Regions from separate parts of the Pseudomonas sp. CFBP 5748 genome, predicted to be linked through region 3. Evidence: predicted binding sites of a transcription regulator. Region 3 holds the regulator's gene; each other region holds the start of a gene.

Region 1 (7,295 bases), on a different contig from region 3:
TGGGATTGGTGACGACATTCAGGCCCTGCACGCCGGTGTTCGGGTTGATGGTGTTGCGGATCGAAGAGCCGCTGGCAACGCTGGCGAACTCGCCATCACTGAGTTCAGTGCTGGTGATCGCCTGATTGATTCGGTCGGATGGGTTGGCGTTGACGGTGGTCGGGTAGGGGTCTTTGCCACCGTAGCGACCAATGTGCACGGGTTGCACGTCACGGTTGAGCACAATGACGCCGTTGCCCTCGGCCTGTACCGGTAGGCTGAGTGTCGCGCCGGCGGCGCAGCCGATCACCAGCAGGCAGGTCAAACTTCTTTTGAAAGTCCCCACGGCATCGATTCCTTCTTCGGTGGGCTGGCCCTAGTCAGCGTTGGGAAGAAGAGGAGCATGTGTTGTGCCGGGTTTTGGAAGGACTGTTAATTCAATGAGTTAGGTTTTTTTTGCATGGACTGCAGAGCGGATCTGTTTCATCCGTGAGACAGCCCTGATGGGCGTTAATGGCCGTGCGCTATCGCTTGGCTCTGGATCCAGGCAGTGCAGTGAGGTGTTTCAAGAAACTGACAGTGACGATGACAATTGTGTGAAAGGGCCCTGGGGCAGGGGTTGACGCACATGGAAGTGTTTCAGGCATGGAACAAATGTGGCTGTCACCCCCGTCGCAGGGGGTCAGGCGTCGAGCAGCCGGGTAACGGCTGCGAACACCCGCTCCCGACGTTGCACCCAATCACCTTCGATTACTTGGAAAGGCTGCTGGTGCCGGACCAGCCAATGCTCGATCGCGTCGAAGAAGCGCAGGCGCTCTGCCAGGTCAGGCTGGCAGCGCAGGCCGTCACCGATCCATTCGACCTGCTCGGGGCTCAACAGCAGGTGCAAGTCGTAATGGCGCGCGAGCAAGGCCGGCTCGAGCCAGGCTGGGCAGTCATCGAACAGGGTCTGGCTCCAGAGGATATTGCTCAACAGATGGGTGTCGAGGATCAGCAACCTCGGCAGCCGGGCACGAGCCATGTCCTCCCAGGCCAATTGGCCGGTGGCGATGTCGGTGATGTCGCCCAGGCAGGTATCGCGCAGGTGCTGTTCCATGAAATGGCGAACGTATTCATCCACCCGCAAACCGCCGAAATGCGTCTGCAACTGCGCCGCCAGCCAGCTCTTGCCGCTGGATTCCGGGCCGGTCAGAACCACCACCTTCATGCGCGCAGGGCCGGATCGGCGCGCCATTCCCGCCAGCCTTGGATCGCCAACAGGGTGAACAGGGCGTAGAGCGCGGCGGTGAGGTGCAGGTCCTTGTAGACGAACAGGCCAACGAAGATGACGTCCAGGGCGATCCACAGGGGCCAGCATTGCACGCGCTTCTGCGCCATCCACCACTGGGCCACGAGGCTGAAACCGGTGAGCGCCGCGTCGAGCCAGGGCTGGGCGGCGTCGGTCCAGTGCGCCATGGCGGCGCCCAGCATCAAGCTGCCTGCGGCACCGATGGCCAACCCGAGCAGCACCGATGGCGCACCCAGGCGCGTCACCTGCCGCCCATCATGATGCTGCCCGGCGCGGGTCCATTGCCACCAGCCATAGAGTTGCAGCACGGCGTAGATCACCTGCAGCAACATGTCCGAGTACAACTTCACCTCGAAGAAAATCCAGCTGTACAGCAACACCATGACCAGGCCGATCGGCCAGCACCAGGGGTTCTGCTTGACGGTCAGCCAGACAGCAATCACGCCGAGGGCTGCGGCAAACAGTTCAAGCCCGGACATGGCGATTCCTTGGGGAAGAGGGAGAGGGCGGGGATTGTAAACGTTATGGCGTGGGCAGCTCCAATATCAATGCTGGCTGTGCCGACGCTATTGCGAGCAGGCTCGCTTCCACAAGGGATTTGCGGTGAGGACGAAACCTGGGCTCAGTAGACCCCCCTGTGGGAGCGAGCTTGCTCGCGATAGCGGTGGCTCAGCTTGCATCAGTGTTGAATGCGCCGCCGTCATCGCGAGCAAGCTCGCTCCCACAAAGAGTCCATCAATCCTTAGACCCGGAACTGTGTGAGCAACCCGTTCAATTGTTCACTCAGTGCCTTGAGCCGCGTGCTCGCCAGGCTCGACTGTTCGGCCGCCACGGCCGTGCTGTGGGACAGTCCGGCCGCCTGGGTGACGTTCTGGTTGATGTCTTCCACGACATGGGCCTGCTGCAGGGTGGCACTGGCGATGGAAGCGTTCAGGCTGTTGAGGTTGCGCAGGGCCTGGCCGATAGCGTTAAGGCTGGCACCCGCCAGGCCGGCCTGTTCGATGGTCAGTTGTGAGGCGCGGCTGCTGTCGCTGATGACTTTTACCGCGGCCTCGGAATGGTTTTGCAGACGTTCGATCATCGCCTGGATTTCAGCGGTGGACTTTTGCGTACGCTGTGCCAGCAACCGTACTTCATCGGCCACCACCGCAAAACCACGGCCTTGCTCACCGGCGCGGGCGGCTTCGATGGCGGCGTTGAGGGCCAACAGGTTGGTCTGCTCGGCAATGGAACGGATCACCTCCAGCACGCTGCCAATCTGGGTGCTTTCGCTCGCCAGGGTGCGAATCACTTCCACCGCCTGGTCGATGGTCTGGGAGAGGCGGTCGATCTGCTGCAAGCTGCCATCGATATTGACCTGGCCTTGCTGGGCCTGGGATTCGGCGTCGCGCATCTCACTGGCGGCGTGCTCGGCGTTCTTCGCCACGTCCTGCACGCCATAGGTCACTTCGTTGATCGCGGTGGCCACCAGTTCCATTTGTTGCGACTGCTGCTGGCTGCGCTCCTGGGCCTGGGCGGCATCGTTGCCCAACTCGTTGGAGGATTGCCCCAGCGCGCTGGCCGAGGCTTGCAACTGGGTCACCACTTGCCGCAGCTTGGCGGTAAAGGCGTTGAAGTGCCGCGCCAGTTGCGTGACTTCGTCCTGGCCGTGGGTGTCGAGGGTGCGGGTCAAGTCGCTTTCGCCGCTGGCGATGTTGGCCATGGCGTTGACCGTTTCCTGCAGCGGTCGGACGATGCTGCGCACGATCAGGGTCAATAACAGCCCCATGAGCAACGTGATTGCCAGGCCGATCAACGAGGCTTTGATCAGTTGGGACTGGAACTCGGCTTCCACGTCATCCACGTACACGCCCGAACCGATGATCCAGCCCCAGGGCTCGAACAGCTTGACGTAGGAAGTCTTCGCCACCGGCGCCTCGGCACCCGGTTTCGGCCAGAGGTAGTTGATCATGCCGGCGCCCTTGGCCTTGGCGATGGCGACCATCTCGTTGAACAGCGCATAACCGTTCGGATCGCGGATCGCCGAGAGATTCTGGCCTTCAAGTTTCGGGTTGGTCGGGTGCATGACCATGACCGGTGTCAGGTCGTTGATCCAGAAATAGTCAGTTTCGTTGTAGCGCAGGCCGCGCACGGCGCTCAGGGCCTGCTTTTGCGCAGCGTCGCGGGTCAGGGTGCCGGCGGTTTCCAACCCATGGTAGTAGGTCAGCACGCCACTGGCGGTCTGCACCACATGCTGGGTCTTCTGCACCTTGGCCTGATAGAGGTCGGTGTGGATCTGTTTCAACATGAACGCGCCCAGCGTGAATAACATCACGATGGCTACGACCAATATGAGCCACAAGCGTCGGCTGATCGACACACTGCGCAAGCTATTCATACGCTGTCACTCCGTTTTTATTCTTGTCATAACGACGGCCGGCACTTTAGCGCCCGCCAGGTACGCGTGATTGACCTGGGTCATAACGCGGCAGCGTTATCAGGGCTTGTCTGATAGGATTTCGGCCCCGCAGCGCAAAACCTGAGCCTGTCCTGATTTTTTCATTGGTTTTTTTGAGAAATCGCAGTCACCGTGCGCCTGCTGTTTGCACCTGCATATTGCTTAAAATTTTTATGAGACCTGCGCAAGCATAGTCTTTTGGGGGATGAATGGATTTGTGGACCGCCTTTTCGGCACTGATTCTTGGCGTGGTAGAAGGCTTGACGGAGTTCCTGCCGATTTCCAGTACGGGGCACCAGATCATTGTCGCCGACTTGCTCGAGTTCGGCGGCGAGCGCTCGATGGCGTTCAACATCATTATCCAGCTGGGCGCGATCCTCGCGGTGGTCTGGGAGTTTCGGCGCAAGATCTTCGACGTGGTATTCGGTTTGCCAACGCAACCCGGTGCCCGCCGGTTTACCGCCAACCTGCTGATCGCCTTCCTGCCCGCCGTGGTGCTGGGCGTGCTGTTTGCCGACCTGATCCACGAATACCTGTTCAATCCGATCACGGTGGCCGCGGCGCTGGTATTGGGTGGTTTGGTGATGCTCTGGGCCGAAAAGCGCCAGCACCAGGTGCACGCCGAAACGGTGGATGAGATCACGTGGAAGGACGCCCTGAAGGTCGGCCTGGCCCAGTGCATTGCGATGATTCCCGGCACCTCCCGTTCGGGGGCGACCATCATCGGTGGGCTGCTGTTCGGCCTGTCGCGCAAGACTGCGACCGAGTTCTCGTTCTTCCTGGCGATGCCGACCATGGTCGGTGCGGCTGTCTATTCGGGCTATAAATACCGCGAGCTGTTCGTTCCGGCGGATTTCCCGGTGTTTGCCATCGGTTTCGTCACCGCATTCATTTTCGCGATGATTGCGGTCAAGGGCCTGCTGCGCTTCATCGCCAGTCACAGTTACGCGGTGTTCGCCTGGTACCGGATCGCGTTCGGCCTGTTGATCCTGGCGACCTGGCAATTCGGCTGGGTGGACTGGACGGCTGCCCGGCCATGAACGATCCAGGCACCCGCAAACGCGTGGCGCGCAATACCGACGGCGCCGTGCAGAACCTGCGGCTCAAGTTGATAGTGTTTGTCCTGCTGTGTGCCTTGCCGTTGTTCGGGTCGCTGCTGCTCGGACTGCGGTCGGTGTCCTGGGTGCCGATGGTGGCCTATGGCGTCGTCAGCCTGCTGGCGTTTCTGCTGTACTGGAGCGACAAGCGCAAGGCTCGCATTGACGCCTGGCGCACCCCGGAGAACGTGCTGCATGCGGTGGAGCTGGCCGGTGGTTGGCCCGGGGCACTGCTGGCCCAGCAGGTGTTTCGCCACAAGACCCGAAAGGTGTCGTTTCAGGTGGTGTTCTGGTTCATCGTGCTGTTGCACCAAGTGTTCTGGATCGACCAGTTGTTCCTGGGGCGCCTGCTGACGTTGCTCTAGAGCAGCAACCCGACCTGGGTGCGCTTGGGCAATTTGCTGACCACCAATTGGTGAGAGCGTTGCAGCAGGCCTCGCAGTTCATCGGCACCCAGCGGGTAGGGCACCTGCATGATGATCCACTGGGCCCGCGCCAGGTAAGGCGCGGGATGAATGCCCGGGCGGTCGCAATGACCGAGGAACAGATCCTTGTCGACCTTGAACGCCAGCGAATCGCTGCGCAGGCCCTGGAGAGCGAACATCTTGTTCCCGGCGATGGAGAACACCCGCACGCCGCCCCATTTGTAGTCTTCGCGGGCACCGGGCAAGCCCAGGCAAAACCGTGCGACATCTTCTTCGCTCAAGCTCATATCTTTCGTTCTCCACAGCTCTCAAACGCTTCTACCAGATGGTCGATCCAGGCGCGCACCGCCGGCAGCACGCCGCGTCGATGGGGATAGACCGCCAGGAGCCAGCCATCCGGCAATGACCATTGCGGCAACAATTCCACCAGTGTGCCGTCGTGCAAATCCTGCTCGCAATACATACTCGGCAATAAGGTAAAACCCAGGCCATCGACGGCGCAGGCGCGGCGCACGACGAAGTCCTCGATGCCTAGCCGCGCCTCCAGGGCCAGTTCGACGCTCTGCCCATCGGCTTTACGCAAACGCATATGCACCAGGCGATCGGCCTCCAATGCCCCTAGCACCGGCAGTTGCTTGAGATCTTCCGGGGTGTCGATTCGCCGCCCTTCGACAAGCGCCGGGCTGGCGACCAGGATCAGTTGCGCCTGGCGCAGGCGCCGGGTCACCAGCAACGGGTCTTCGTCGCCCAGGTCGCGCACCCGCAGCGCCACATCGAAGCCTTCGCTTACCAGGTCCACTCGGCGATTCATCAGGCTCATTTCCAGTTGCACCTGAGGAAATTTCGTCAGGAACGTGCCAATCACCTGCGGCAGCATCTGGTGGGCCAGGCCCACCGGGCTCGAGACCCGCAGACGCCCGCGGGGCTCGCTGGACATGCTTGCCACTGCTTCGTCGGCCATCTCGGCCTCCAACAGCATGGCCTGGCAATGGCGCAGATACCGCTCGCCCACGGCGGTCAGTTTCAACTGACGGGTGGTGCGCTGCAGCAGACGGGCGCCGAGGCGCTCTTCCAACTCGGCGATACGCCGCGACAGCCGTGATTTGGGAATGCCCAACACACGCCCGGCGGCGGCGAAACCGCCGGCTTCGACGACTTTAGCGAAGTAGTACAGATCATTGAGATCTTGCATATCGAGCTCGATTGTCCTGTCAGTAGAACGAACTATCGCATTTTTGTTGGCTTATCGACCATTGGTTTCATTGGTAGGATTGTCCGCAATTGATCGCCTTGGTTGCGATCCTCACTTGGAGAGCACTCACATGAAACTGCTGCACATCGATTCGAGCATCCTCGGCGACCACTCTGCCTCCCGCCAATTGAGCCGCGAAGTGGTTGAAGCCTGGAAAGCCGCTGAGCCACAAACCGTGGTGACCTACCGGGATCTGGCCGCTGACGCCATCAGCCATTTCTCCGCCCAGACCCTGGTCGCCGCCGGCACCAGCGCTGAACTGCGCGATGCCGCCCTGCAGCACGAGGCCGATCTCAGCGCCGCCACGATGGCCGAGTTCCAGGCCGCCGACGCCGTGGTGATCGCTGCGCCCATGTACAACTTCAGCATTCCGACCCAGCTCAAGGCCTGGATCGACCGCATCGCCGTGGCCGGCCAGACATTCCGCTACACCGAAGCCGGCTTCGAAGGCCTGTGCGGCGGCAAGAAACTGGTGATCGTGTCCACCGCAGGCGGCCTGCATGCTGGTCAGCCGAGCGGCGTCGGCCATGAGGATTACCTGAAAGTGATGTTTGGTTTCCTTGGCATCACTGACATCGAGTTCGTCCGTGCCGAAGGGCTGGCCAAGGGTGACGAGATGCGCATCAAGGGCATGAGCCAAGCCCAGTCGCAGATCAGCGAACAGTTCGCCGCTGCGTAAGGCTTGTGTAAAAACACCAGGCCCTTCGGGCAAGCTTGGTAAAACTCTGTATTCTGGTCGTCATGGACGGTCAGGGTGCGGAGTTTTTCCGCGTCTGGCATCAGGCTTTGTGGCGCAGGTTATGCACGGCCACAGCGG
Region 2 (7,295 bases), on a different contig from region 3:
CTTCGCACCCAACCCGGACCCGACCCAGCCGTTCCAGCCGCCGGTGGGCCTGGATGGCCGTCGCGAAGAAGGTCATTCGGCATTCAGTATCAGCTCCAACAATGGCCTGCGACCGTTCTTCAGTGAAGTCTATGCATGCATGGCGGCGCTGGGCTTGCCTCGCGACACCTTCATGCATGAAATGGGCGTGAGCCAGTTCGAGATCAATCTGCTCCACGGCGACCCTTTGTTGCTGGCCGACCAGACGTTCCTGTTCAAGCACCTGCTCAAGGAAGTGGCGCTCAAGCACGGCCTGACTGTGGTTTGCATGGCCAAGCCCCTGGCCCATACACCAGGCAGTTCGATGCATATCCACCAGAGCGTCGTCGAGCTGGGCAGCGGTCGCAATGTGTTCAGTGATGCGACGGGTGAGCCGACGGCAGCTTTCCGGCACTTCATCGGCGGACAACAGGCCGGCATGGCCGATTTCACTGCGTTGTTCGCGCCGAACGTGAACTCCTACCAGCGCCTGTGCCACCCATTTGCATCGCCGAACAATGCCTGTTGGTCCCATGACAATCGTTCGGCCGGGTTGCGTATCCCTGCCAGTTCGCCGGTGGCTCGTCGGGTCGAGAATCGCTTGCCGGGAGCGGATGCCAACCCTTACCTGGCGATTGCCGCCAGCCTGGCAGCCGGGCTCTATGGCATTGAAAATCACCTGGAGCCGAGCGCCGCGATCCAGGGCGAGTTCCAAGTGCCGGATAATCTGTCGCTGCCATGTACCTTGCATGCCGCCCTGGAGCGTCTGAAGCGTAGCTATCTGGCGAAGGAACTGTTCGGTGCGGAGTTCATCGAAGGCTACGTCGCTTCGAAGTCCATGGAACTGACCAGCTTCTTTGATGAAATCACTCCCTGGGAGCGGCGTGTTCTAGCGGCCCAGGCATAACGAACCGTCGCATTAGGGCTATCTTCAGGGGTAGCCCTTACTTATCTCAAGGAGCCGCTCGGAACGCCGATGCGCCAAATCTGGAAACCTTTTCGAGCACTGTATTTCGCCTCGCTGATGATGTTGATCGGCTCGGGCTTGTTGAGTACTTACCTAGCCCTGCGTCTGGCCGCCGACCATGTCGACAGCCTGTGGGTCGGTGCGCTGATGGCCGCCAACTACTTTGGCCTGGTGCTGGGTGGCAAGATCGGCCACCGGCTGATCGCTCGCGTCGGGCATATCCGCGCCTATTCGGCCTGCGCCGGGATCGTCGGGGCGGCGGTGCTGGGCCATGGACTGGTGGACTGGTTGCCGGCCTGGATCGTGCTGCGGACGATTGTCGGCCTGGGCATGATGTGCCAGTACATGGTCATTGAGAGCTGGCTCAACGAACAGGCGGAGGCCAAGCAGCGTGGCGTGGTGTTCAGTGGCTACATGATCGCCTCGTACCTGGGGCTGGTACTGGGTCAACTGATCCTGGTCATGCACCCGGCCCTTGGGCTGGAGCTGCTGATGCTGGTGGCGCTGTGTTTCGCCCTGTGCCTGGTGCCGGTGGCGCTGACCCGGCGGATTCACCCGGCGGCGCTGCATCCGGCGCCGATGGAGCCGCGATTCTTCATCAAGCGCGTGCCGCAATCGTTGAGCACGGTGTTGGGCTCCGGGCTGATCGTCGGCTCGTTCTATGGCCTGGCACCGCTGTACGCCTCTCAGCAGGGCCTGTCGACCGAGCAGGTCGGTCTGTTCATGGGTAGCTGCATCTTCGCCGGACTGTTGGTGCAGTGGCCGCTGGGCTGGCTGTCCGACCGCTATGATCGGGCGTTGCTGATTCGGTGTTTTGCGCTGGTCCTGGTGGTGTGCGCGTTACCGCTGGCGATCCTGCCGAAAGTACCGCTGGAGGTGCTGTTCGTCGCGGGATTCTTCTGTTCGCTGGTGCAGTTCTGCCTGTATCCGCTGGCGGTGGCGTTTTCCAACGACCATGTCGAAGGGGATCGTCGGGTGTCGCTCACGGCAATGCTGTTGGTGACCTACGGCGTCGGTGCCAGTATCGGGCCGCTGGTGGCCGGGGTGCTGATGAAGATGTTTGGCAGTCAGATGCTATATGCGTTCTTCGCGTTCTTCGCGTTGGTGCTGGTGTGGCGGATCCGGCCGAAAGCGGTGACCAACCTGCATCAGGTCGATGACGCACCGCTGCATCACGTGGCAATGCCCGACAGCATGTCGAGTTCACCCCTGGTGGCGTGCCTCGATCCGCGAGTGGATGAGCAGGTGGTGCAGGAGCAGATGCAGGCGCCGGCCAATCCAGACGTTGAGTCAGAACCGGCTGCAGAGCCGGTCGCTGAAACCGAAGCGGCGCCTGACGAGCCAGAGACCCCCAGTTTTACTCAAGCCAGGCCTTGAACCAGGCATAAAAAAACGGGCAGTCACCGCAAGGGACTGCCCGTTTTTCGTGGCGCGAAGAAGATCAGAGGTCGTCTTTATCGAAACGCCGGGCTTCGCGCTGCAGCTGATAGACGAAACGCTCAACCTGCCGTTGCACCAGGCCAGTGATATTGTGGAAGCGCACACCCGCGAAGGTGGTGTTGATCCGCTCTTCGAAATGCAGGTAACGCAGTTCAACCGGTGCAGTCATGTTGCCAAAGGGCAGGGCTGCGATGAAACGTTCGTAAACCTGGCCCAATTGCAGGCGCGCGGTAATGTCGCCTTCGAAGCGCAGCTTGCAACCGGTTGCCGAGATATCCAGCAGCTTGCCGTTGACGGAGGACTTGAGCTTTTCGCCACCCAGTTCGACGTCCACCAGTTGCGCCAGTTTCAGGGCGGCGCGGAAGGCGTTGCGGCGTTGGTGGTAGACCACTTCGTCGGGCAAGGCGCCGCGATAGCAGCGACCGTCGCTGGATTCGGTGATGGTCAAGGGGCCTTTGCCTTCCCATGCGATGCGCACGCCGTCATGGAAACCCTCGACACGAAACGGTTCGCCTGCCAGCAGGAAGCGTTCACCGTCCCGGGGAATCATTTCATCCAGGGCGATGGAGTTGCTCTCGCGATCGATGTCCACCAGGTAGCTCTGGAAGCGCTGGGTACGTTCGTGGAAGGTAATGATCAACGGGTCATGGCTATCTTGCAGCATCCGCAGGTTGCCGGCGATTTCCAGGGGCGTGCTGAGCACCTTGGGTGGCTGCGGAGCATCATCCGCGTTTGAGTCATTGAACACGGTGGGTCAATCTCCAGGCAAAATACGACTACAAAAAGCCAGCATTTTGCCAGCATGTATCGCGCGTTGATAGAGCGCAGGCATTGTTCGTTTCATGCCTGGCTGAGCGGGCGGTGCTTGACCATCTTGGCGGTCGAGCCGCGAGCGTCATACAGGGTCGGCACTTCGCCGCCATTGAGGATGCGCAACTGGTTGGCAGTGGCGGCCTGCTGGACCTGGATCGACTGGCCATTGCGAACGTTGGCGGCCTGGCACTGGGCGAGCAGCTCATTGAGCACTGCGCTTTGGGACAGCAACTGATCGCCGATCGATGATTGGCTGGCCAGTTGTTCAAGGCCTTCGTGGTTGGCGGGCAGGTTGAGGCTGGCGAGGGTCTCGCTGCGCTTGCGGCCATGCTGATCGAGCAAGATGATCAATGCCTGTTTCTGCGCCAGGATATTTTCCAGCAAGGGCATATCGCGACCATACAGTGCCAGGGATTCGGCCTGCAATAACTCCAGCAATTGTTGTGCTGGAATAAAGTCGTCGGTGATCAGTTGCAACAAATTAGTGTCGTGCATGGCTGGCCTTGGGTCTTAAGCGTCCAAAAGCCTGGCGCTGGCGGCAGCCTAGCGCTGGGCTTCGAAGTTGAGCAGTTTGCTGGCTACGCGGCTGCTGTCGACTTTATAGCTGCCATCGGCGATTGCTGCTTTCAACTCGGCCACGCGGGCGTTGTCGACGACAGGTTGATCGCGCAGCTTGTCAGTGACCTTCTGCAACTGCTGAGCCTCATTGCTGAGGTGTACCGACTCTCCGTTGCTGACTTGTTCGGCCGGGGTAGGCAGCGGTGCGGATTTGTCGGTTTCGACAGTTTCCTTGCTCACGCTGGTACGCGTAGTGCCTGTCAACGGTGAAGAGCTGTTTAAACGATTGAAATCGATGACCATGGTAAAAAACCTCTGGGTATTTGGACGCTTGCCATGTTTTCGGCCATCCCCAAAAAAACTTTAGGCTCATTTATTCAATGAACGTGCGCACGTCTGCGCTTGCCTTTGCGTAAGGCACAGTCTAGGGAACACCGGGATCAAGCGCCAGCTTTCTACCCGTCTCTACCTTATCGCTACATAGCCACTTCCACCTGGCCCGGGGCCATCACCTGCGCCTTGATTACCCGTTGGGAGTTGAGGTTCTTTACCCGGATCTGTTCACGCATACCGCCGTTGGACAGGGCTTCGCCCGGCATCCGCACGGCCAAGGTTCCGCTGCGGGCGGTGATGACTACCTGGTCGCCTTTGCGGATCACTTCGGCCTGCTCCAGGTGCACCAGGGTAACGACCTGGTCGGCGACCATTGGTCGGACAAGTTTCTGGCCGATCGCCTGGTCGACGGAGGTCAGGAAACCCTGGGTGATCTGGCTGATATCCCGTTCGCGCAACATCACGTCCTGAGGCTCGACAATCCCGGCTCGCTTGAGCGGACGGGTGGTGGTGACAATTTCGCGGAACAGGCGCACTTGAGCGGGCACGAACACCGTCCAGGGGGCAGCGCTGTCACAACGCACTTTCACGGTGACGCGGCCCATGGGCCGGGCCGGGCTCTCCAGCGAAGCAGTCAATTCCTTGTCGCACATCGGCATGCGCAACCGTGGGTCGAGTTGGTTGACTTCGATTTCGTAGCGGCCTTCGGTTTGACTGGTAGCCAGGTAGTCTTCTACGGTGAATTCAAGAAAGCCCTGAGTGACGCCGATAAGTAGATCAGGCAAGGTAACCGGAACAGCAGCGAGGGCAGGGCCGCCCGAAGTGAACAGGCAGACAGCCAACAGTGCACCGAGCCAATGGCGGCAGTGAGTGATCAGGCGTCGAGAAAATGTCGTTTGTGCGTTCATGCCGGTTGAATAGCAAGCCCCGTGCCGTTTAGTGATGAATGCGCGTCGGACACATTAGCGTTAGGTAGGAGTCAGGGCATGGCGGGAGTAATGGACTCGGTAAACCAGCGTACACAGCTGGTCGGTCAGAATCGCCTGGAGCTGTTGCTGTTCCGTCTCGACGGCCAGCAATTGTATGGAATCAACGTATTCAAGGTCCGCGAGGTGCTGCAATGTCCTAAGCTGACCCTGATGCCCAAGTCCAGTCCCGTCGTGTGCGGTGTGGCGAATATCCGGGGAGCGACCATCCCGATTCTCGATCTGGCCATGGCGACCGGTTCCGGTCGGCTGCTGGATCAGAGCAATCCGTTCGTGATCATCACCGAGTACAACACCAAGACCCAGGGTTTCCTGGTTCGCTCGGTGGAGCGCATCGTCAACATGAACTGGGAAGAGATTCATCCACCACCCAAGGGCACGGGCCGCGATCACTACCTGACGGCGGTGACCCGGGTCGATAACCAGTTGGTGGAAATCATCGACGTGGAGAAGATCCTCGCCGAGGTGGCGCCGACCACCGAGACGATCTCCTTGGGTGTGGTGGATGCCGAAACCCAGCACAAGGCGATATCGCTGCGGGTACTGACTGTCGATGATTCTTCGGTAGCACGTAAGCAGGTCACCCGTTGTCTACAAACGATCGGCGTTGAAGTGGTAGCGTTGAATGACGGGCGGCAGGCGCTGGATTACCTGCGCCAACTGGTCGATGAGGGCAAGAAGCCCGAAGAAGAGTTCCTGATGATGATCTCCGACATCGAAATGCCGGAAATGGACGGGTACACCCTGACGTCGGAAATTCGCAACGACCCGCGTATGCAAAAGCTGCATATCATTTTGCATACTTCGTTGTCGGGGGTTTTCAACCAGGCGATGGTCAAGAAGGTCGGTGCCGATGACTTCCTGGCCAAGTTCCGGCCCGATGACCTGGCCTCCCGAGTCGTCGACCGGATCAAAGCAGCAGAATAAAGGTCGGGCGCGTTGTGCGCCCGGCAAGCCAACACAATGAAAGAGGCGGTATCTTGTCTACGGGTAATTTGGATTTCGAACAGTTCCGGGTCTTCCTGGAAAAAGCCTGTGGCATTTTGCTTGGTGAGAACAAGCAATACCTGGTGTCGAGCCGTCTCAACAAGTTGATGGAGCAACAGGGCCTTAAATCGTTGGGCGAACTGGTGCAGCGTATCCAGACCCAGCCGCGCAGTGGTTTGCGCGAGATGGTGGTGGACGCCATGACCACCAACGAAACCCTGTGGTTTCGCGACACCTATCCGTTCGAGGTGTTGAAGAACAGAGTGTTGCCGGCGGCCATCAAGGCCAGCCCGGGCCAACGCCTGCGGATCTGGTCGGCGGCCTGCTCGTCGGGGCAGGAACCCTATTCGCTGTCGATGTCCATCGATGAATTCGAGCGGACCAACATCGGCCAGTTGAAAGGCGGCGTGCAGATCGTTGCCACGGACCTGTCCGGGACCATGCTCAATAACTGCAAGACCGGTGAGTACGACAGCCTGGCCATTGGCCGCGGCTTGTCGCCTGATCGTCTGCAACGCTACTTCGACCCGAAAGGGCCGGGTAAATGGGTGGTCAAGGCACCGATCAAGAGCCGGGTGGAGTTCCGCTCGTTCAACCTGCTGGACAGTTATGCCAGCCTGGGCAAGTTCGACATCGTGTTCTGCCGCAACGTGCTGATCTACTTTTCCGCCGAAGTGAAGAAAGACATCCTGTTGCGGATCCACAGCACCCTCAAGCCTGGCGGCTACCTGTTCCTCGGCGCCTCTGAGGCGTTGAACGGTTTGCCCGATCATTACCAGATGGTCCAGTGCAGTCCGGGGATCATTTACCAGGCGAAGTGATTCGTTGGGGATGTCAAAAAACGGTAGTCCTCAGGGGCTCCCGTTTTTTTATGCCCGCCTACTTTCTCCCGCTCCTACAGTTGGAATGTCATTGCCCTTGAGAAGCGGCAGAAAAGCGGCAGCCAGCGGAAGCCGATTGCCGCTTTTCTGGCATTGCCGCGTTGCCGATCCTCGCAAAGCCCCGGTTTATGGGCTTTTTCAAAGTGGCACGACGCTTGCTAAGTTCATCGTACGTAAATTCTGGTCACCCATAGGTTTCCGACATGAGCATCAGCTTCGATAAAGCGCTCGGTATCCACGAAAAGGCCCTGGGCTTCCGCGCCCAACGTGCCGAAGTCCTGGCCAACAACATCGCCAACGCCGATACCCCGA
Region 3 (7,295 bases):
CCGCCGCTTTCGGGGCGGCCGCGGCTGGCGCAGGCACAACCGCATCGGGCGCGAACTGGCCTTTGCCATGAAGCTGGTCGAGCAACGATTCGAACTCGTCGTCAGTGATTTCATCGCTGGCAGCGGCAGTCGACTCGCTGCTTGGTGCCGCAGGGGGGGCGGGAACTGCCGGGGCTGCGGCTTCAGCCTTGACGGCGTTCAGCGAGTCCAGCAATTGTTCAAATTCGTTATCGGTGATGTCGCCCGATTCCTCGGCGACCGGTTCTTCAGCGACCGCCTCGACAACCGGCGCGGCTTCGTCAGCCGATTGTGGCTCGGCCAGGCGTGCCAGCGCGGCGAGCAACTCAGGGGTGGCAGCGGTGATCGGCGAGCGCTCGCGCACTTCACTGAACATGCCGTTGACCGCATCCAGCGCTTCGAGCACCACGTCCATCAGTTCCGAATCAACGCGGCGTTCACCCTTGCGCAGGATGTCGAACACGTTTTCGGCAATGTGGCAGCACTCCACCAACTCATTGAGCTGGAGGAAGCCGGCGCCTCCTTTTACAGTGTGGAAACCGCGAAAAATTGCATTGAGCAAGTCCGCATCATCTGGTCGGCTTTCCAGCTCGACCAGCTGTTCAGACAGTTGCTCTAGAATCTCGCCGGCCTCAACCAGGAAATCCTGAAGGATCTCTTCATCGGCGCCGAAGCTCATTAATGGCTGCTCCTAAAACAGGGCTAAAACTCAGAATCCAAGGCTGGACAGCAAATCGTCCACATCGTCCTGACCGGACATAACGTCTTCTCTTTTATCGGCATGAATCTGCGGACCTTCACCCTGCGAGAGATGTTTTTGTGGATCTTTTTCAGCAAGTATCGCTTCACGGTCGTGTTCGATGCCTGCAAAGCGGTCGACCTGGCTGGCCATCAACACCAGTTTGAGCAGATTGCTTTCAACTTCGGTGACCAATTGGGTCACGCGCTTGATCACTTGGCCGGTCAAGTCCTGATAGTCCTGAGCCAGCAGAATGTCGTTGAGGTTGCTTGCCACGGCGCGGGTCTCGGTGCCGCTGCGCGTCAGGAAACCGTCGACCCGGCGGGCCAGCTCCCGAAACTCTTCAGCGCCGACTTCGCGACGCATGAACCGGCCCCAATCGGTGCTCAAGGCCTGGGCTTCTTCGCTCAGGCCATTGACCAGCGGCGTTGCGCTCTCCACCAAGTCCATGGTGCGGTTGGCTGCGGCCTCGGTCAGCTTGACCACATAACCCAGACGCTCGGTAGCGTCGGTGATCTGCGAGACTTCCTCGGCCTGCGGCATGTGCGGGTCGATCTGGAAATTGACAATTGCGCTGTGCAATTCACGCGTGAGCTTGCCCACTTCCTGATACAGACCTCGGTCACGGGTCTGGTTGAGCTCATGGATCATTTGAACCGCATCGCCAAAGCGGCCTTTTTCAAGGCTGTCGACCAGTTCGCGGGCATGTTTTTTCAGGGTCGATTCGAAGTCGCCCATTGAAGATTCGTTGTCCATAGCTCCCCCGTGGCGCCGTTAACCGATGCGTTCGAAGATTTTTTCGATCTTCTCTTTCAACGCCTGGGCCGTGAAGGGTTTGACCACATAGCCGTTCACACCGGCTTGGGCCGCTTCGATGATCTGCTCGCGCTTGGCTTCGGCAGTCACCATCAGCACCGGAAGGTGCTTGAGTTTTTCGTCGGCGCGTACATGGCGCAGCAAGTCGATACCGGTCATGCCGGGCATGTTCCAGTCAGTCACCAGAAAGTCGATGCTCCCGCTGTTGAGGACCGGAATGGCAGTAGTGCCATCGTCAGCCTCGACCGTGTTGGTGAACCCAAGGTCACGCAACAGGTTTTTTATGATCCGCCGCATCGTTGAGAAGTCATCAACGATGAGGATTTTCATGTTCTTGTCCAATTCGACCTCCAAGCAGTCTTAAACGCGCCCAGCACCTGAACGCGCCATTTCAATCAATCCGGCACAACACTCGACAACGGCCTGGAGCACCACGGTTGGAGACTGGCGCAGCGCATGCCAGACCAGCTCGTTCGCAATGCTCCCACACAGCTGTCAGCGCGCTCGCCACTCCCCCAAACGCCCCCGCAAACGGGCCGCGCACTGGCTGTGTAACTGGCTGACCCGCGATTCGCTGACCCCCAGGACCTCACCGATTTCCTTGAGGTTCAGCTCTTCGTCGTAGTACAGCGCCAAGACCAGTCGCTCACGCTCCGGCAAATTGGCAATCGCATCCGCCAGCGCGCTCTGGAAACGCTCATCTTCCAGGTCACGCGATGGCTCCATGTGAGCACTCGCGCCGTCCTCGTGCAGCCCTTCGTGTTCGCCGTCCTGCAGCAGGTCGTCGAAACTGAACAGGCGGCTGCCCAAGGTGTCGTTCAAAATCCCGTAATAATCATCGAGACTCAATTGGAGTTCGGCCGCAACCTCGTGATCTTTAGCGTCTCGCCCGGTTTTAGCTTCAATAGCGCGGATCGCGTCACTGACCATGCGGGTGTTGCGATGCACCGAACGCGGTGCCCAATCGCCCTTGCGGACCTCATCGAGCATCGCCCCACGAATGCGAATACCGGCATACGTTTCGAAACTGGCGCCTTTGCTCGCGTCGTATTTGTTCGACACTTCGAGCAGGCCGATCATGCCTGCCTGGATCAAGTCCTCAACCTGGACACTGGCCGGCAACCGCGCCAGCAAGTGGTAGGCGATACGCTTGACCAGTGGCGCGTAACGCTCGATCAGTTCGTATTGGGCGTCCCGTGCCGATTTTTTATAGAGATGGTTGTAACCGCTGGCTGTCATAGCACGGGCCCTGCTGTTTGTTGCACGAGACGCTCGACGAAAAACTCCAGGTGCCCGCGAGGGTTGGCCGGCAGTGGCCAGGTATCAACCTTCTGGGCGATAGCCTTGAACGCCAGCGCACATTTGGAACGGGGAAAGGCTTCATAAACCGCACGTTGCTTCTGGACAGCCTTGCGTACGCTTTCGTCGTAGGGCACAGCGCCGACGTATTGTAGGGCGACGTCCAGGAAACGATCCGTGACCTTTGTCAACTTGGCGAACAGGTTGCGACCTTCCTGCGGGCTCTGGGCCATGTTGGCCAGGACACGGAAGCGGTTCATGCCGTAGTCACGGTTCAATAACTTGATCAGGGCATAGGCGTCGGTGATGGACGTGGGTTCGTCGCAGACCACCAGGAGCACTTCCTGGGCAGCGCGGACGAAACTGACCACCGAGTCACCGATACCGGCAGCGGTGTCGATCACCAGCACATCGAGGTTATCACCGATGTCGCTGAAGGCCTGGATCAGGCCCGCGTGCTGGGCCGGGGTCAGGTGAACCATGCTCTGGGTGCCGGAGGCAGCCGGCACGATACGAATCCCGCCGGGCCCCTGCAGCAGCACGTCGCGCAGTTCGCAGCGGCCTTCAATCACGTCCGCCAGCGTGCGTTTGGGCGTGAGCCCCAACAGCACATCGACGTTCGCCAGGCCCAGGTCGGCGTCCAGCAGCATGACCCGTCGGCCAAGCTCTGCCAGAGCCAGGGACAAGTTCACTGACACGTTAGTCTTCCCGACGCCACCTTTGCCGCCGGTCACCGCGATCACCTGTACGGGATGCATGCTGCCCATGTTCGTTCTTTACCTTGTCTTACTTAGACGGAGGCCACATTACTGGCTGCGCGTTCCCATTCGGAACAATGCATGGCAGACCATCGATGTAGGTACAAAAAATATTCATGATTACCTCAGCCGACCTGCTTGGTCGGGCTGTGGTAGATATCAGCGAACATATCAGCCATGGCTTCTTCGCTGGGTTCTTCCTGCATTTGCACACTCACGGCACGACTGACCAGTTGATGACGGCGCGGCAGATGCAAATCATCCGGGATCCGCGGTCCGTCGGTCAGGTAGGCCACCGGTAATTCATGACCGATCGCCAGGCTCAGCACCTCGCCCAGGCTTGCCGTTTCGTCCAGCTTAGTCAGGATGCAGCCGGCCAGCCCGCAGCGTTTGTAGCTGTGGTACGCGGCGGTTAGAACCTGCTTTTGGCTAGTGGTTGCCAACACGAGATAATTTTTTGACTTGATACCGCGCCCGGCCAGGCTTTCGAGCTGCATGCGCAGGGCCGGATCGCTGGCTTGCAGGCCGGCGGTGTCGATCAGCACGACGCGTTTGCGCAGCAGCGGTTCCAGCGCCTGGACCAGGGACTGGCCCGGATCCACATGGGTCACCGACACATTGAGGATCCGGCCCAGGGTCTTGAGTTGTTCCTGGGCGCCGATGCGGAAACTGTCCATGCTCACCAGGGCGATGCTCTGGGCGCCGTACTTGAGTACATAACGGGCGGCGAGCTTGGCCAGGGTGGTGGTCTTGCCCATGCCGGCAGGGCCGACCATCGCAATCACCCCGCCCTCTTCCAGCGGCTCGACTTCCGGCGTGACGATCATCCGCGCCAAGTGTGCCAGCAACATGCGCCAGGCCTGGCGAGGCTCTTCGATACCGTTGATCAGCGCCAGCAGGTCACGGGACAACGGGCCGGACAAGCCGATGCGTTGCAGGCGACGCCAGAGGTTGGCCTGGGCCGGACGGCTGCCTTGCAGCTGGTTCCAGGCCAGGGAGCCGAGCTGAACCTCCATCAGTTCACGCAGGCTGTTGAGTTCAAAGCGCATCGAGTCCAGGGCACGCGGGTCAACACCCCTGGCTGGCGCGGCCTGCGCCGGGGCCGGGGCCGGACGACGCGGCTCGGCCTGGGCCTGCTCGACCAGCGGCTCGGCCGCGGTCAACGGCAGGCCGGCGGTGAGCGGCTGACCGGCGAACAATTGACGATTGCTGCCTGCGACACCTTCGCCTTCGCTACTGCGCAGGCTCAATTCGGCCTGGGCGCTGGCGATGCGCGACTGAGTCTTACGCAGCTCATCCTCGAGTTCCATGTTCGGAACGCGTGGGGCCAGCGCCGACAACTTGTAATCCAGGGCAGCCGTTAACTCGACACCGCCAGCGATCCGGCGATTGCCAATGATGGCTGCTTCAGCGCCCAACTCGTCACGAACCAGCTTCATGGCCTGACGCATATCGGCGGCGAAAAAACGCTTCACTTGCATAAACCACTACCTCAGCCGTTGGGCCCTACTGTCGCAACGATGGTCACTTGCTTGTTGTCCGGTATTTCCTGGTACGCCAGCACATGCAGCCCCGGGACCGCGAGGCGACCGAATCGCGAGAGCATCGCGCGAATCGGACCGGCCACCAGCAGGATCACTGGTTGGCCTTGCATCTCCTGCCGCTGGGCTGCATCAATCAACGAACGCTGCAGCTTCTCGGCCATGCTTGGCTCCAGCAGAACGCCCTCTTCCGAGCCTTGTCCTGCCTTCTGCAGACTATTGAGCAATATCTGTTCCAACCTTGGCTCCAGAGTGATCACAGGCAGCTCAGACTCAGTGCCTACAATGCTTTGGACGATTGCGCGGGATACGCCGACCCGAACCGCAGCCACCAAGGCGGCGGTATCTTGACTCTTGGATGCGTTGTTGGCGATAGCCTCGGCAATACTGCGAATGTCACGCACGGGCACCTGTTCGGCCAACAGCGCCTGCAACACCTTGAGCAACTGCGACAACGAAACCACGCCCGGCACCAGCTCTTCAGCCAGCTTCGGCGAGCCTTTAGCCAGTACTTGCAGGAGTTGCTGGACTTCTTCGTGACCGATCAGCTCACTGGAGTGCTTGTACAGAATCTGATTCAAGTGGGTCGCCACCACAGTGCTGGCGTCCACCACGGTGTAACCGAGGGACTGGGCCTGGGCCCGCTGGCTGATTTCAATCCACACCGCTTCCAGACCAAAAGCCGGATCCTTGGCGGTGATGCCGTTGAGGGTGCCGTAGACCTGGCCGGGGTTGATCGCCAACTCGCGGTCCGGATAGATCTCGGCTTCGGCCAGGATCACGCCCATCAGCGTCAGGCGGTAGGCGCTAGGCGCCAGGTCGAGGTTGTCGCGAATATGCACGGTGGGCATCAGGAAGCCCAAGTCCTGGGACAACTTCTTGCGCACGCCCTTGATCCGCGCCAGCAACTGCCCCCCCTGGTTGCGATCGACCAATGGAATCAGGCGGTAACCGACTTCCAGGCCGATCATGTCGATCGGCGTCACGTCATCCCAGCCCAGCTCCTTGGTCTCCATGGCTCGGGCCGGCGACGGCAGCAACTCCTGCTGGCGCTTGACCTCTTGCAGGGCCTGGACCTTCTGCACGTTCTGCTTCTTCCAGAACAGGTAGGCGCCACCCGCGGCAACCGCCGCCATGCTCAGGAAGGAAAAGTGCGGCATGCCGGGCACCAGGCCCATGACGGCCATCAGTCCGGCCGCAACCGCCAAAGCCTTGGGCGTGGCGAACATTTGCCGACCGATCTGCTTGCCCATATCTTCGGAGCCCGAAGCACGGGTCACCATGATCGCGGCCGCTGTAGATAACAACAGTGATGGCAATTGCGCCACCAAACCGTCACCGATGGTCAGCAGAGCGTAAACCTTGCCAGCGTCGCCGAACGTCATGCCGTGCTGGAAGATACCGACAGCCATGCCACCGATCAGGTTGATGAACAGAATCAACAGGCCGGCGATGGCGTCACCGCGCACGAATTTGCTCGCACCATCCATGGAGCCATAGAACTCAGCTTCCTGGGCCACTTCCAGACGACGGGCCTTGGCCTGGTTCTGGTCGATCAGCCCGGCGTTGAGGTCGGCGTCGATTGCCATTTGCTTGCCGGGCATCGCATCGAGGGTGAAACGCGCGCTCACCTCGGAAATCCGCCCGGCACCTTTGGTCACGACGACGAAGTTGATGATCATCAAGATGGCGAAGACCACGATACCGACTACGTAGTTACCGCCGATCACCACTTCACCGAAGGCCTGGATCACCTTACCGGCGGCAGCGTGACCTTCATGACCGTGAATCATCACCACCCGGGTGGACGCCACGTTCAACGCCAGGCGCATCAGCGTCGCCACCAGCAGAATGGTCGGGAACACCGCGAAATCCAATGGCCGCAGGGCATACACGCACACCAGCAGCACCACGATCGACAGGGCGATGTTGAACGTGAAAAACACGTCCAACAGGAACGGCGGCACCGGCAGCATCATCATGGCGAGCATGACCAGCAGCAACAGCGGCACACCCAGATTGCCCCGACTGAGGTCTGCTACGTTGCTGCGCGCGGTGCTGAGTAACTGAGAGCGATCCACCAATAATCCCCGTTCCTGTGAAGCAAACTTTTGACGCCCGCAG

Evidence for each region. The regulator FliA, encoded in region 3, starts transcription of late flagellar genes. The targets are predictions, from matches to a motif close to CTAAAGTTTNNNNNNNNNNNGCCGNTAA.
Region 1: a site for FliA is predicted at 3,763-3,790, ahead of ACWNZ1_RS04985 (methyl-accepting chemotaxis protein). Genes of this name have one in related genera too.
Region 2: a site for FliA is predicted at 4,136-4,163, ahead of flgM (flagellar biosynthesis anti-sigma factor FlgM). Genes of this name have one in related genera too.

What each region holds. Positions count from the first base shown of each region.
Region 1 covers NZ_JBSPTN010000002.1:70,991-78,285, reverse strand. Annotated here, with positions in the region: gene ACWNZ1_RS05000 (hypothetical protein) at 1-325, opposite strand, end outside; gene ACWNZ1_RS04995 (AAA family ATPase) at 662-1,186, opposite strand; gene pnuC (nicotinamide riboside transporter PnuC) at 1,183-1,746, opposite strand; gene ACWNZ1_RS04985 (methyl-accepting chemotaxis protein) at 2,010-3,644, opposite strand; gene ACWNZ1_RS04980 (undecaprenyl-diphosphate phosphatase) at 3,914-4,744, shown strand; gene ACWNZ1_RS04975 (DUF1294 domain-containing protein) at 4,741-5,166, shown strand; gene ACWNZ1_RS04970 (MmcQ/YjbR family DNA-binding protein) at 5,163-5,513, opposite strand; gene ACWNZ1_RS04965 (LysR substrate-binding domain-containing protein) at 5,510-6,418, opposite strand; gene ACWNZ1_RS04960 (FMN-dependent NADH-azoreductase) at 6,549-7,157, shown strand.
Region 2 covers NZ_JBSPTN010000006.1:365,058-372,352, forward strand. Annotated here, with positions in the region: gene ACWNZ1_RS16680 (glutamine synthetase family protein) at 1-925, shown strand, start outside; gene ACWNZ1_RS16685 (MFS transporter) at 995-2,362, shown strand; gene ACWNZ1_RS16690 (flagellar brake protein) at 2,427-3,173, opposite strand; gene ACWNZ1_RS16695 (flagella synthesis protein FlgN) at 3,266-3,733, opposite strand; gene flgM (flagellar biosynthesis anti-sigma factor FlgM) at 3,782-4,099, opposite strand; gene flgA (flagellar basal body P-ring formation chaperone FlgA) at 4,273-5,037, opposite strand; gene ACWNZ1_RS16710 (chemotaxis protein CheV) at 5,116-6,042, shown strand; gene cheR (protein-glutamate O-methyltransferase CheR) at 6,096-6,923, shown strand; gene flgB (flagellar basal body rod protein FlgB) at 7,187-7,295, shown strand, end outside.
Region 3 covers NZ_JBSPTN010000001.1:244,717-252,011, reverse strand. Annotated here, with positions in the region: gene ACWNZ1_RS01215 (chemotaxis protein CheA) at 1-697, opposite strand, end outside; gene ACWNZ1_RS01210 (protein phosphatase CheZ) at 728-1,513, opposite strand; gene ACWNZ1_RS01205 (chemotaxis response regulator CheY) at 1,532-1,903, opposite strand; gene fliA (RNA polymerase sigma factor FliA) at 2,069-2,812, opposite strand; gene fleN (flagellar synthesis regulator FleN) at 2,809-3,639, opposite strand; gene flhF (flagellar biosynthesis protein FlhF) at 3,756-5,111, opposite strand; gene flhA (flagellar biosynthesis protein FlhA) at 5,123-7,252, opposite strand.